DNA from 3 places in the Lysinibacillus sp. FSL P2-0066 genome. Region 2 is predicted to be linked to each of the others. Evidence: riboswitches for the same ligand, from Rfam matches in the RefSeq annotation. Region 2 holds a riboswitch; each other region holds the start of a gene.
What was found. Region 2 has a riboswitch for cobalamin ahead of cobT (nicotinate-nucleotide--dimethylbenzimidazole phosphoribosyltransferase). Riboswitches for the same ligand answer to the same signal wherever they lie in the genome.

Region 1 (5,018 bases), 1.1 Mb from region 2:
GATAATCCTGTTTCCGCATAAATATCATCTGTATACTTCATTTCATTTTGATATAAATCTAATAATAGCTCATAGCCCCATAAATGTAGCTCTTCTTGCTTTTCCTTTGAAAATTGCTTGAATAGATTTTGAGCAAAAAATCCAACTGCTACCCCATGGATAGATTCATCGCGCAAGATGAGTGAAATAATTTCTGCACTATTTCGTAGGAAGCCTTGTCCTCCTAAGTAGAGTGGATAGAAAAAGCCAGAATAAAACAGGAAAGATTCAAGCATAACGGATGAGAACATCGCTTTCCATAAGCTCTCTGGATTGCCTTCTTCAATACTATTATAAATGTCTGCTATTTTATTGGCCTTATACTGTAGAAATTCATTTTTCTTGACCCACTCAAATAGCTCGTCGATTTCTTCGTTTGTACAAAGCGTTGTGAAAATATAAGAATAGGACTTGGCATGTATCGCCTCGAATGCATCAAAAACGGTTAGGACAGCCTTTTCCTGTAAATCGTCTGTATAAGCGGCAACACGATTCATTCCGATATTTGTTTGTACAGTATCCAGTAAGGTTAATCCTGCAAATACTTTTTTATATGTGTCCTGATGCTCAAAGCTTTTCCATTGTTTAATATCTTTACTGACCGCAATTTCTTCTGGAAACCAAATTTGCTTCCATTGCTGGTCCCAAAATATTTGGGCAAGCTCACTTGTTGCCTTATTCCAATTGACTGCCTCATAAATTATATTTGACATGCTACACACTCCTCTAAGCTTTGTAATCGTTGACGAACATAGTAAACAGACTTAATGCCCTTGATCCACGCATAAATGTATACTTTAGCCAATTGTTCGGTTGTCCAATTGTCCGTTACATAAAGCGTCATGGAAATACCTTGGTCAACGTGCTTTTGAGAAGCTGCATATAAATCAATTAAATCATAAGGATTCACATCATACGCCTCCACATATAAATGACTATTGTCATTTGTTAAATGAGGCATTGGATAAATGGTTCTACTATCGGCGTAATCACGAACCTCTACGCGCTCTGTACATGGTGCGATTGAAGCCGTACAGCTACGAATATATGAAATACTACCAGTTGGGGCAATAGCCAAACGATAGGAATGGAATAGACCGTATTGCATTACATCCTGCTTTAACGTTTCCCACATCTTGTTCGTAATGATTGGTATATTGCCAAGCGCCTTCAATACAACAGGTGATAGTTCTTCGTCAATTTTATTGATATATTGGTCAAAATAGCTACCTGATGCATAATCACTGTCCTCAAATCGGTAGAAGGTTGCAGCTTTTTCTTTCGCCATTTCCATCGAAGATTTCAAAGAATAATAGTTCATCGCTTCCATAAAGTGATCCATGAAATCAATCGAATCTTTTGAGCCGTACAGGATGCCCTCCGTCACGAGATGCCCATGGAGGTTCATACAGCCAAGCCCTACAGAATGCATTAATTGGTTGGCTTTTGCAACAGACGGTACATTTTTAATATGTGTCATTTGCGATACATTTGTTAATAGGTGCATCGCTGTATCGACTAATGCGCCGAAATCCTTCACTTTACTTGCTGCATGGATATCGATGGAACCTAAGTTACACGATACATCTAATCCATAGTCGTTTGGTTGATCCTGGTCCGTAATGATACTTGTCTCTTGTACTTGTAAGATTTCTGTACATAAATTGGACATTTTGACACGTCCAATATTTTTTAAAGGATGTACCTTATTGACATTATCATCAAAGATTTCAAACGGATAGCCTGATTCAAATTGTGCTTTTTTCACCTCTGTGTAAAGCTTACGTGCATTTAAACGTTTAATTTTACGAATTTTAGGGTTATCAAGTAGCTCGTAGTACATGTCTGAAATGGAAATCTCAGACATCCGTTTGCCATATTCTTTAAAAATATCGTATGGGCTAAACAAAACAATATCCTTATCACGTTTCATCAGTTCGAAGAAAATACTTGGTATAATAATTCCTGTTGAAAGTGTAGCAAGACGAATTTTATCATCCGCATTTGGTTTTTTTGATGAAATGAAATTTTCTATGTCTGCATGGAAAATATTTAGATAGACAACACCTGAGCCATTTCGTTGCCCTAGCTGATTCGAATAACTGAAAGAATTTTCTAACAGTTTTGCTACTGGGATGACACCACTTGCACGATTTAATATCTCTTTAATTGGATCACCTAAAGGGCGTAAATCTGTTAGGTTGACCCCAACCCCACCACCAAGGCGTGATAGCTCTAAACAATAGCCAATATTTTCGGCAATACTATTCATGGAGTCATCCATTGATAATTTAAAGCAGCTAACTAATTCACCACGTGCTTTCTTGCCACTATTTAAAGCAGTTGGTGTTGCTGGCTGATAAGCTTCCATCATCGCTTCGACAGAGCGTTCTGCTAGAGCTGTATTTCCTTGAGCCAAATACAAAGCGATAATGACTATACGATCCTCATATTTTTCTAAGATCTCTTCCCCATCACGACTTTTCATAGCATAGCTATCATAAAATTTACTTGCGCTCATAAAGGATGGAAAGCGGAAATTATAATCATAGGCTTTTTTGTACAACTTCTTTATAAATTCCATCTCGTACATGTCGATAAATGCTTTCTCATAGTAGCCCTCATCAACTAAATAGCGGATTTTTTCCTCAATATCTATAAAATAACGCAAACGTACGTTAACATACTCTAAAAAGTAGCGGCGCGTAGCTTCGCGGTCCTTTTCTAACTCAAGTAACCCAGTTGTACTATAACGATTCAGTACGTCATTATTAAGCTTTAAATAGGTTTTCATCCCATTACCCTCGTTTCATAAAACGTTTGTATTGCTTCGTAATCCGTTTGATTACCTCGTAAATCTAATTTCCTTACTAGGGGTACATGATACGTAGCAGCGATTTTCTCACCAGCAGCGCCAAATACATGATGACCGAAGTTACTATTCCCACTGGCAACTACTCCTTTACAAAAATCCCTGTTTTTTTCTAAAAAACGTTGTACCTTTGCTGGAATGTCACCTAAACCATCTGTGTAGGTAATTAAAAGATATGGCTTGTTCAATCGCAATTCCTCGGAGAGCTCGATACATTCTGCCTTTAATTTGGATACCACATTGCGCACATTGCCAGTACGACTAGCGAATACGATCATAGGGCAATCAACTCAATTTGAGAAACAATTTCCTGAACATCTCCTATAAAAGTTCCATTCATCTCTAAAACAGGCACACTTAAAAAACCTGCATTAATAATCGTTTGCTTTGCTTGTTCATCGTGATCAATGTTAACAATTTCAGCTTCAAGTCCTGCACGTTGTAGTTCAGATTTTACCCATAGGCATTTTGGACAAATTGTTTTCGTATAAAGTTTCATAGAAATCCCTCTTTTCATAAAATAAAAAAGCCTATCTCCTCTAGAGAGATAGGCTAAATGGAAACGTTAACATACCAAAAATACTGACGTTCCCATCTCTTAATCCCCGAAGAAATGATAAATTTGTTTTATAAAGGCAGGTCTCCTGGCTTTGCTTCATTCTCTGATTCCCTTCCCATGCAAATGCACAGTGGTTGCAATCATCGTCAGCTTCACAGTTGCGGGGACAGCGTCGGAATTGTACCGAACTTCCCTTTTAAACTACATATAGTAGTACCTTTGTAAAACGAACACAATATATAGTTGTTGTTCAATAGTTTTAAGTGTACCATCCTTCAAATGAAAAGTAAATCAAGATTCTAAACTTCTTTATTTTTGGATTATTCAGTATTTTTAATTATGTAGTACGAAATAGATTATCAATAATTACTACTTCCTAATTAAATTATTTATTTTAAATGATGTATGAAATTCTCTATTAAAATCGATCTACAGCAAATCTAATTAATTGTAGAATGACTATGATAATCTAGTTGAATAGCTAACATAGAACAGTCTAGATTCTGAAGAAAAATAGACTGATTGACACTACGAATATATTATTTCCTTTCAATAAACAGGGCCAATTCCTTATAAAATTCCGGCGTTGCAGCAGAATTTGTATGAAATTGAGGATTATATTTGGATATAAGTTTATATAATTTAGTAGCAGTTAAAAGATTTTGTTCTCTATCGTAAGCCCTAAAGCTATTATAGACCTCTTTCACTTTCCCATTTGCTAAATGAGAAAAGTAATGTTGCACTTCTTCATCCTCTAAGTAATCTAGTTGCCATTTGTAACATATTAAATTTGTGAGGAAAAACATTTCTAATGCTGGCATTTCACCAAATTTCAATAGCAATGTCATCCCATAATCAAAGGCATTTTCTAACCATTTCACTCCATGCCGTTCCCTGTAAAAACGAATTAATCTTTGTAAACCATGTCCTTGTTCTTTCACAAGGTAAGAATGAATATTCCTATTCCCAGCATTTCTTTCCCATTCATCAAGAGAAAATTTATATTTTCTTATCAGTTTCATCCAAAGCTTTTGAAGTTTCTCTTCAGATATAGCGTGTGTTTGTTTATTCCATCTTAAAAGCATTTCTAAATATTCTAATACAAAGCATCTCTCTATCTCAAAATGATCCAAATTTCTAAATAGAGTGTCTTGATCAATATCAATACTATCCTCTACAATTTTATCATCTATCAGCATTATACTGTACCGACTAATTCGCGTTTTATATTTAAATAGGCATAATTAATACTTTTGTAATCTTCAGGATTTTTTTGTATTAATTTTTTGATATAAGTTTGTAGGGAAATACTGTGCTCACTAGAAAGGTTGTTCATGATTTGTTGCTTTACTTGATTTTCATAAAATAATATTGAATGTGATGTCATCTAGTTCACTCCTATCGTTCATAAAAAAAGCATCTTCCTTCTAAAGGTTAGATGCTAGCTATGACATAAATACTACATAGTTCTTCAACCAATATAAAATAAGTCGTCTATACTGAATAGAGACCCTCTTCTTGGTTGTCGCACTATGAGTATGATGAAGG
Region 2 (5,018 bases):
TTCTGGGGCAATTATTGCCATGGAAGAAGAATACGATTTATTTGGTGTATATATACTTGGTATTGTCACTGCTTTTGGTGGAGGAGCCATTCGAAATTTACTCATCGGGCTACCTGTCACAACCCTATGGGGACAGGATATGATGTTTCAAATTGCGCTGGCTGCGATTACGATATTTTTTATTTTTCCGCATCATCTGATTCAACATTGGCATCGTTGGGGTAACTTCACAGATGCGATTGGCTTATCAGCGTTCGCTATTCAAGGCGCACTTTATGCTGTCAAGCTGGATATGCCTGTTAGTGCTGTGGTTGTAGCTGCTGTGTTAACAGGTTCAGGTGGTGGCATTGTACGTGATTTATTAGCTAGAAGAAAACCATTAGTTCTCCGTGATGAAGTTTATGGTGTTTGGGCAGCTCTTGCTGGACTACTAATCGGCTTCGAGGTTTTTACAGGGGACATTTTCCTTTATATTTTATTCGCGGTAATTACTGCGTTACGTATTCTTTCCTATACGATGAAGTGGCGCTTGCCATTACGTAAGTTAAATCGTGCATAAATACTATTCAGCCAATGACCAAAAATTAAGTCATTGGCTGTTTTATTTTTTGGCTAATAATAATCTTTTATGAGTTTCATTCCTTATATGATTGAAGAAGACATTAACTTAGCTTATCTTTTTAACAACTGCATTGCTTCTTCTAATGTCACCATGTTTTTCATCATTGAACAAGCTGCATCTAAAATAGGAAAGGCTAAGGCTGCTCCAGAACCTTCGCCTAAACGCATATTCATGTGCAACATCGGTTCAATACCTAGTAATGCAGCGGCAATTTTTGCCCCTGGCTCCTCTGAAGCATGGGAAGGAATAATATAATCGATTACTTTTGGTTCGAGCTTATAAGCAATGAGGGCAGCTATAGTCGAAATAAATCCATCAATAACCACTGGTTTACGATGAACTGCAGCCCCAAGAATAATACCTGTCATCGCCCCTATCTCTAATCCTCCTACCTTAGCCAGAACATCAATAGCATCTTTTGGATTAGGCTTATTTAAGGTAATTGCTTTTTCAATAATCGCCGCTTTATAGGCAATGCCTCCTTGGCCAACTCCTGCCCCAAACCCTGTTACTTCTATAGGGTCACATCCAGTCAGAACAGCTAATATCGCAGCACTTGGTGTTGTATTGCCAATACCCATTTCCCCTGTACCTAGTACATCAGCACCTTGTATGATTTCCTCAGTGGCCACACGGATTCCTACTTCTATCGATTGAATGGCTTCTTGTTTGGACATAGCTGGACCTTGTGCCATGTTATCTGTACCGTATTTGATTTTATGAATAATGACACCAGCATCAAGTGGAATATCTGCTTTTACCCCAACATCTACTGTGACCACCTTTGCATTGGTAATGCCCGCAATCGCACAAACGCCTGTCCCCCCCTTAGGAAAATTTAATGTTTGAAAGACTGTAACATCTTGCGGATTCGTGGTTACACCTTCCTCACATACACCATGATCTGCAGCACAAACAATCATCACCTTTTTGTCAACCGTCGGATATAATTGTCCTGTTACACCAGAGAGCTGTACGGCAAGTGATTCTAGTTTACCCAAGCTACCTGGGGGCTTACAAAGCGCATCAATCCGCTTTCTAGCTTGCTCCATACCTTTCATATCAACCCCTTGAATGTTTTCAATCGTGTCTTGTAATAATGGCATAATTATTTCTCCTCTCGTTCTCATTAAGACAAAATAAAAAGTCTGTAGTTTATTGTCATAACAAATAAACTACAGACTTTTCCATCATCTATATCTTCTAAAGCAAATAGGCAGGTCTCCTGGCTCAAGTTCAACATCTCATAGTACCTTCCCAGCAATTCGCTAGTGGCATACACTATGAAACTTCCTTATACAGTGGCGGGTCCGCTAAAGCTTTTCACTTTATTCCCTATTCTCCCTAGTGGGCACCTATTGCTTTTATGTAATTATGTTAAATCTACTTTACAACTTTTTTAGTGTCAATAGATAAAAATTTTTTGAGTGTTAACTTAGTACCACCACCTATTCTAACAATATAGGCTTATCAAGAACCTGTCACAACAAATGAATCCCTCTCGTTCACCTGATTCCTATCAACTTCAAATATTTTATCTGCTTCATTTATTAAAACAGGGTGATGAGTAACCAATATAACAGTCTTTTGTTTTTCTTTATTTAAATATAAAAGTAATGATTCTATATTTATTTGGTTGTCTTTATCAAGCGCAGAAGTAATCTCGTCAAACAAATAGATATCCGCATCTCTTAGAAGCGATCTTGCTATTGAAAGTCTTTGCTGTTGCCCAGTAGATAATTCAAGCCCATTATGCCCTATAAGCGTTTCAAATTTATAGTCTAACGTTTCTATATATGAATAAATGTTAACCATTTTACAAATTTGAATTAATTCTTCGTCTGTTGCATCCGGCTTTGCTAATAACAAATTTTCCCTTATTGTCCCTGTCATTATAAAATGCTCTTGCGTTACCAAACATACCCTTTTTCTATAAACATCAATAGGAATATATCTAATATTCTGATTGGATAGAAATATTTCACCCTGATAATTAATGTATAAACCTGATAATATATTCAATAATGTCGATTTACCTGATCCGCTTTCTCCCTTAATCAATACAATTTTCTTCAAAGGTATTTGGAAATTTATATTTTCTAAAACAGGAGAAAATGCATTAGTATAGGTAAAGCTTACATTCCGTAATACTATTTTATCTTTATTAAAATGATGCGATGAATTTACATAGTCTGGTACTTCTAATTTCCTTAGCTGATATTTATTGTCTTCCATTAAGTTTTTCACTCTATTTACAGACACAATTGCTTCTTGTAAAAATGAATTTAGTTGGGAAAATCTTAAAAATGACTGACTAAAGTTATTGGCATAGGTTGTGAATGCTATTAATACTCCTAACGTGAGGCTTCCTTTATAAATAAAGTAGGCACCTATAATAAGGATAATCAAATAACTTGTAAAGTTTATTAATTCTATTATTGATCCTGATTTTATGCTTAAACGCATTTTATCAAGAGTATTTTTGTATAATAAGGTAATTTTCTTTTGATAGTTATCTATGGCGTTTATCTCATTATTAAATATCTTAAATAATTTAAATGATGACAGTAATTCTCCCAGATAGGTTAAATAAGAATCTAAATCTTTTTTGATGGCAGTATCCATCATCCTTATTTTTTTTCCATAATATTTAAAAATGATAAGTGCTAAAGGACAAGCTATGAATAAAATACTAGCTAAAATAAAATTTAGATTGATCAATATTATTAACACAATTATTATACTGATAAAGTCTACAACAATATTTAAAAACTCTGATACTACTTCAGAAAATGCCTTTGTATCATTTTCTATTTTATTCATCAGTTCACCTTTTGCTTTTAATTGATACTCATCCATGTCCATAGCCATAATTCTTTTTATTATCTTTAATTTAATATCCATTTGTAGATAGCAGGCAAATTTCGTTAAATAATATTTTTGGATTACTTTAAAAAATAAATTAAACAGAAACAAAAAAGCCATAAACACTATAATGAGGAATGCTGAATTGAGATCTTTTACTGTTATAGAATCAATAAATTTACCAAATAAAAGGGGGTGTACTATACTTAAAATCATTGAAATACCCATCAAAATATTTACTTGAAATAATTTTGCTTTGTATGGCTTTGTATACTTAAATACCTCACCTAATATTTTCATGAAATAATACTCTATCTCCCTGATTTAGTTAAGGTTTTCTTATAACCTTTTGATATACAGATAAGCATTTTTCGGCTCTTCCTGTAATATATGTAGAAACTTTTCCATATACGGATCTTTTTCATTACTAATGAGCAAGTTTTCTACTGACTTCTTTTTCGCCTCACTAAAGAGCATGCTTTTGTTGGTGTATATAACCTTTTGCTCGATCGTTCTTTTTAAAACCTCATAGCAATTAGTTTGTTCCTTGGTTTCCCACTGTTCGCCCATTAATGTATTTATCATGTCTTCCGTAATATTATAGCCATAGTTAAATTCAAAAAATTTATTAGAATACGGGCGTATTTCAATGATGTCGCCAGAGCTACTAATAATATTTTCTAAACTATTGTTATCTGGAAGGCTAAAAACTCTCGTTATTTTCAGCGTGTGATACGGAATGTTGTGGACACCGAAGCTCTCCATTATTTGAGTAATGTCTTTATAAACATTCGCATAATTCTCCACTTTTTCTATACTCACACCTTTATATTGGACAGTTAGCCCGTTATATTGATAATTTTGATAAGGTTTATTTAACAGCTCCTCTTCTTTATATCCATTATAAAAATGTAAGCTTAATAGAACGAAAAGCATCATACTGGTCATAATTCCAGCAACCCTCTTTTCCGTTTTATTTTTGGCCCTCCTGCTGAATAAAATCGCGCACGATATAGAACACAAACAAATGGATAAAACACCTATAACATTTAAATAATGAATGAAATCTGGATACATAAAGTTAAGAGTAGGAGCTATATATTGAATCGATTCTAGTCTATAACCATGCATTAACATTAGTAAAAAATAAATGATGACAATTAAAATTATAGACACGGCTTGATTTTTAAAAATTGTTGCCATTAAAAATGGAATGGATATAGTAAATAGCTGAAAAACAAAAACGATAAGTAGAATTTTATATATTGGTGTCTCTACATATACAAACTTTACAAAACCAACTAATAACATAATGGCAGGGGTGGTCAGAATAAAGCTGAAAACCCATTGCCATAATAAAAGCTTTCCATTTGATATTGGGGAAATCATTAAAATTTTCTCTACATGATATCTTTGATGCAAAGTTATAATTTGAATCGTTAATACACTTGAGAAAATCCCATATAAAGGAATCAATGCTTGCGCATCACTGACTGTAAAGAAGTACTGAGAGATACATAATAGAATGACG
Region 3 (5,018 bases), 1.1 Mb from region 2:
GTTCATTTACCTTATCCAGAGCAGCTTTTATCCTACTATCCTTTTCAGTTAAGTGGAGGTATGCTGCAGCGAGTAATGATTGCCCTGTCATTGGCGATACAGGCCTCTCTCTACATTGCAGACGAGCCTACGACTGCTCTTGATACCATCAATCAAAAACAAGTATTAACATTATTTAATCAAATTCGCTCAGAAACAGATGCTACCATACTCCTTGTCACCCATGATTTAGGTGTAATTGCTGAACTTGCTGACGATGTGGCTGTGATGTATCAAGGAGAAATCATTGAGCAAGCAAATGTTTTTGATTTTTTTGATGTGCCTCAGCATCCTTATACAAAGAAACTTTTACAAGCAAGAATGCTATGATAGAGGTGATAAAATGACGCTGCTAGACGTAAAAAATATTGATATGCATTATGCGCAACGAACAGCCCTATTTCAACGAGGAGCAAAAATTCCTATATTACAGAAGGTAACATTCTCACTTCAGGAGGGCGAATGTCTTGGCATCGTCGGTCAAAGTGGTTCAGGAAAGAGTACATTAGGACGCATTATTTTAGGAATTGAACGACCAACAAATGGGGAGATATTTTTTCAAGGAATCAACTTATACGAATCTACCAGCAAGCATATAAAAATAATTCGGAGAGATTTACAAGCTGTTTTTCAAAATAGCTATCATTCATTTAATCCAAAGCAGACGATTTTTGAAATACTAGAAGAACCGTTTTTGAATTTCGAGCATTTCAGTAAATTAGAGCGACGACAGAAAGTAAGGGAATTACTAGACTGCGTGGAGTTAGAGTGGGCAATGGCTCAAAACTATCCCTCTCAGCTCAGTGGGGGACAACAGCAACGAGTCAACATAGCTAGAGCTCTTGCATTAAAGCCGAAACTGATTGTTTTAGATGAAGCCATTAGTAGTCTTGATATGATTTTGCAAAAGACGATTATAGAGTTACTACAATCACTGCAAAAAGAGCTACAGCTATCCTATATATTTATTTCGCATGATTTACAGGCCACACGTTTTATGTCAGATCGCATCCTTGTGATGCAGCATGGTCAGCTAGTGGAGGAGATAGGCAAGGATGGGACATATCAGCACCCCGCTTCACAAGAATTACACAATGCTATTTTACCATCACACCCACGAGAAAGAAAAAAGAAGGATAGACCAAATTAAGCAGAAACTCCATTTTGATTTTTTAAAAATGGGGTTTTCTTAATTATTAAAGTAATGCAGAAAAATAATTAATAATATCAATCACAAGATTAACTTTATTTATATTTTAATTTAAAAAGTTAATTTTTATTATTTACTTCTTTAAATTCTTTGTTATATAATCAATTTAACTTAAAGGAAGGAGTTCACTATGGCTTATCAAGTAATCACAAATTGCCCTGTTTGCAGTAAAACATTGAAAATTACCAAGTTACAGTGTTCTCATTGTCACACGACCATTGAAAATGAGTTTGAATTGTCTAAGCTAGCATCCTTATCAAAGGATCAGCTTCATTTTGTGGAAGTATTTTTAACCTGTCGAGGGAATATTAAAGAGGTTGAAAAGGAACTGGGAGTTTCATATCCAACAGTTCGAGGCAAGCTAAACGATATTATTTCATCCCTTGGCTATGCTGAAAAGAAGAAAAATGCAGTAGACGAGAAAAAAATTGTAAGTATGCTAGAAAATGGCGAAATCACAACAGATGAAGCCATCAAGCTTTTAAAAGACGAATAGGGAGGAACGAACCATGAAAGAGGAAATTACAAAAGTATTAACCATGATTCAAGAGGGAAAAATTGATGCGGATAAAGGATCAGAACTGATTCAAGTGCTACAACAGAAAGAAGAATCAGAGAATAAATTTGTGGAAAAAACAAAGTATTTAGATAAAACGTTAAAGGTCCGTGTAGTATCCACCGAAAATGATAATGTCACGGTAAATTTGCCGATTAAACTTGTCAAAGCCGTACTGATGGCAGGACACAGCATCGCTGCGAGTATTCCACAATCAGAAAAATACGTGAAAGATATCGATATCAATCTTCTTCTTGAAGCGATTGAAAATGAATTAGATGGACAAATTGTAGATATAAAATCAGCAAACGGGGATACCGTTGCAGTCTTCATTGAGTAGAGGCGACGAATGATGCATGTAAAAGTGAAAGCAAAAGACGTTCGCTTTACCGTCCCAGTTCCCTATACTGTGGTAACCATTGTCCTCTCCATTTTAACTTCTAAATGGATTCAGCAACAAGCCAATAAGTGGACAAAGGCATACTTCGAACGAAAGAAAATAGACTTTACCTTTCCGCTCATCGACAAAGAAATGCTCAAGCCGATTATCAAGGAACTAAAAAATTATAAAGGACTCGTGCTAGTCGATGTCAAAGCTCAGGACGGGACTGAGGTTAAGGTTAGACTATAATATCCAAAAAAGAATGATTAGAGCATGTTCTATTAAAAAGCATGCTCTTTATTATTTTAAAGAGCGTAATTTGCAAATGAACTACCTAAATCCCACAATTTATCTTCTAAATTGCTTAATAGCAGTTTCGTTCTCTTCTCAAGGTGGTCTGGTAGCTCATTTTTACTGAAATATGTAAGTTTTAAGCTCTCATCATCCTTCATCTCCAAAGTACCCCTTACATTTTTTGCAACATAAAGATGAATAACTGTATAGACTTCATCCCCATTTGGATATTGAAAATAATAATCTGGCCCTGAAAAAACACCAATCAAGTCAAATTCATTAGCCACAAGTCCTGTTTCTTCATGAAGCTCACGAGAGCAGCAGCCTCTTCTAACGTTTCGTTTAGCTCCAATGCACCGCCAGGTAATCCCCAATCCAACGTATCTGATCGATGTTGAAAGAGAATTTTCATGTCATCGTTAATCACAAGAATGGTCGCCCCAACACTAATAATAGGTCTACCACCGATGTGTTTCCTTAATTCTGAAATATACCCCATATTGGCCTCTCCTATCCATCCATCATAAAAAACTATTCGCCTTTCTTCTTGTAAAAACCTCTTTTTTCTTTGTAATGCTTGAAAATGGATAGATTGTGATAAATGTATAATCTTTTTTGTGCGAAATATTGCTAAAAAACGTAGAATAGTTCATTAAAGATGAAAAATAGCTTTTTATAATCAGTCTTTTCTGAATTTTACCTATATTGATTGTTTTGAAAACTCTATGTTAAGGTAAAAAGACAAATTGAATATGCTAAATTTTGGTGGTTCAAATAGGAGTGGATTCTATTTGATTAAAAGGGAAGTTGGTGAGAGTCCAACACTGTCCCGCAACTGTATTTAGGAGCTCGATAACAAAGCCACTGTTTTGTTTATCAAAATGGGAAGGTGTTATGGGAGCGTTGATCATAAGTCAGGAGACCTGCCACGAAAGAAGCATCAATTAACCTACGAGGATAGGGAGGTGTTAGCTACTGCATGATTGTGAATTCATGTTAAATTCACTGTTTTTTTGGTCTGTCATGCTTTTGTAGATTAACAACTTCTAAAAAGGGATAGAAGTTGTTTTTTTGTTGTTCTGTCGTGTTTGAATGGTAACGCTTACAAGAATAATTAAACAAAGGGGCTGTCATTAAATGGAGTTAAATTATTCACCAGGTCTTGATGGGATCATTGCTGCTGAAACAAAGCTATCTTTTTTAGACACTGTAGGAAGTCAAATAGTTATTCGAGGCTATGACTTGATTGAATTATCACAGCGATATTCGTATTTAGATATTGTTTACTTATTGCTGCATGGAGAAATACCAACTACCGAGCAACAGGCTGACTTACAGGATAAATTGAAAGCTCATTATCAGGTACCACAAGAGATATTTCAAATTTTCAAGCTATTACCTAATGAAACACACGCGATGGATGGGCTGAGAACAGGAATTTCTGTTTTAGCAGGCTTTGATCAGCACATCAATGATCGTTCGACTGAAAGGAATTTATCGCGAGCATATAGACTTTTAGGTGGTATGCCCAACATCGTAGCAAATAGCTATCGTGTATTAAATGGACAAGATGTTGTCGAGCCGGATAGTCAACTTTCCTATAGTGCCAATTTTTATTACATGATTACGGGTAGAAAGCCAACTGCGTTAGAAGAAGAAATTTTTGATCAGTCACTCGTTTTATATAGTGAGCATGAGATGCCAAATTCGACGTTTGCGGCTCGTGTCATTGCTTCTACACAATCTGATTTGTATGGCGCTTTAACGGGAGCTGTCGCATCATTGAAAGGGAATTTACATGGAGGGGCTAACGAGGCAGTCATGTACATGCTTCTTGAAGCAAAAACAGTAGAAGGCTTTGAAGCATTGTTGAAAAACAAGCTACAAAATAAAGAAAAGATTATGGGCTTTGGCCACCGTGTCTATATGAAAAAGATGGACCCAAGAGCACAAATTATGAAAGAAGCCTTGCATAAATTATGTTTGGAGCAAGGGGATGATCGCTTATATCACATGTGTGAAGCTGGTGAAAAAGTGATGGCACAGGAGAAAGGGTTGTATCCAAATTTAGATTATTATGCAGCACCCGTGTACTACATGCTTGGTTTACCAATTGAAATCTATACGCCAATCTTCTTTGGCTCACGAACAACTGGCTTATGTGCCCATGTGATTGAGCAGCATGACAATAATCGATTATTTAGACCTCGTGTCAATTATATTGGCGAGCGTCATAACCTTGAAGAATTGTCGGTATAATCAAGTTTTAACAACTCGCCATAAAGCTGATGGGCATTCTGACCAATGCCTATCAGCATACTAGTATATCAAACTCAAGCCTTGAAAGGAAGATATAGATGATTAAAACAAATGACATAACGAAGACAGATCAATTACTTACAGATATTGCGGATTATGTACTAAATACAAAGATTACAAGTGAAGAGGCATACGAAACGGCACGCTATGTTCTATTGGATACTTTAGGCTGTGGCATTTTGGCCTTACAATATCCTGAATGCACGAAGCTTCTTGGC

Region 1: it holds a riboswitch for cobalamin, as region 2 does, so the genes downstream of both, MKZ14_RS11280 (glutaredoxin) here and cobT (nicotinate-nucleotide--dimethylbenzimidazole phosphoribosyltransferase) in region 2, are expected to answer to the same signal.
Region 3: it holds a riboswitch for cobalamin, as region 2 does, so the genes downstream of both, mmgD (citrate synthase) here and cobT (nicotinate-nucleotide--dimethylbenzimidazole phosphoribosyltransferase) in region 2, are expected to answer to the same signal.

The regions. Positions count from the first base shown of each region.
Region 1 is NZ_CP150202.1:2,279,378-2,284,395, reverse strand. It holds gene nrdF (class 1b ribonucleoside-diphosphate reductase subunit beta) at 1-752, opposite strand, end outside; gene nrdE (class 1b ribonucleoside-diphosphate reductase subunit alpha) at 740-2,833, opposite strand; gene nrdI (class Ib ribonucleoside-diphosphate reductase assembly flavoprotein NrdI) at 2,830-3,189, opposite strand; gene MKZ14_RS11280 (glutaredoxin) at 3,186-3,410, opposite strand; cobalamin riboswitch at 3,528-3,706, opposite strand; gene MKZ14_RS11275 (hypothetical protein) at 4,010-4,669, opposite strand; gene MKZ14_RS11270 (hypothetical protein) at 4,669-4,857, opposite strand.
Region 2 is NZ_CP150202.1:1,197,591-1,202,608, reverse strand. It holds gene MKZ14_RS05680 (trimeric intracellular cation channel family protein) at 1-559, shown strand, start outside; gene cobT (nicotinate-nucleotide--dimethylbenzimidazole phosphoribosyltransferase) at 673-1,728, opposite strand; cobalamin riboswitch at 1,820-1,996, opposite strand; gene MKZ14_RS05670 (ABC transporter ATP-binding protein) at 2,093-3,787, opposite strand; gene MKZ14_RS05665 (hypothetical protein) at 3,827-5,018, opposite strand, start outside.
Region 3 is NZ_CP150202.1:2,268,180-2,273,197, forward strand. It holds gene MKZ14_RS11210 (ABC transporter ATP-binding protein) at 1-369, shown strand, start outside; gene MKZ14_RS11215 (ATP-binding cassette domain-containing protein) at 383-1,189, shown strand; gene MKZ14_RS11220 (DUF2089 domain-containing protein) at 1,380-1,745, shown strand; gene MKZ14_RS11225 (hypothetical protein) at 1,759-2,145, shown strand; gene MKZ14_RS11230 (hypothetical protein) at 2,155-2,436, shown strand; partial or broken gene MKZ14_RS11235 (NUDIX hydrolase) at 2,493-2,980, opposite strand; cobalamin riboswitch at 3,231-3,427, shown strand; gene mmgD (citrate synthase) at 3,619-4,740, shown strand; gene prpD (2-methylcitrate dehydratase) at 4,839-5,018, shown strand, end outside.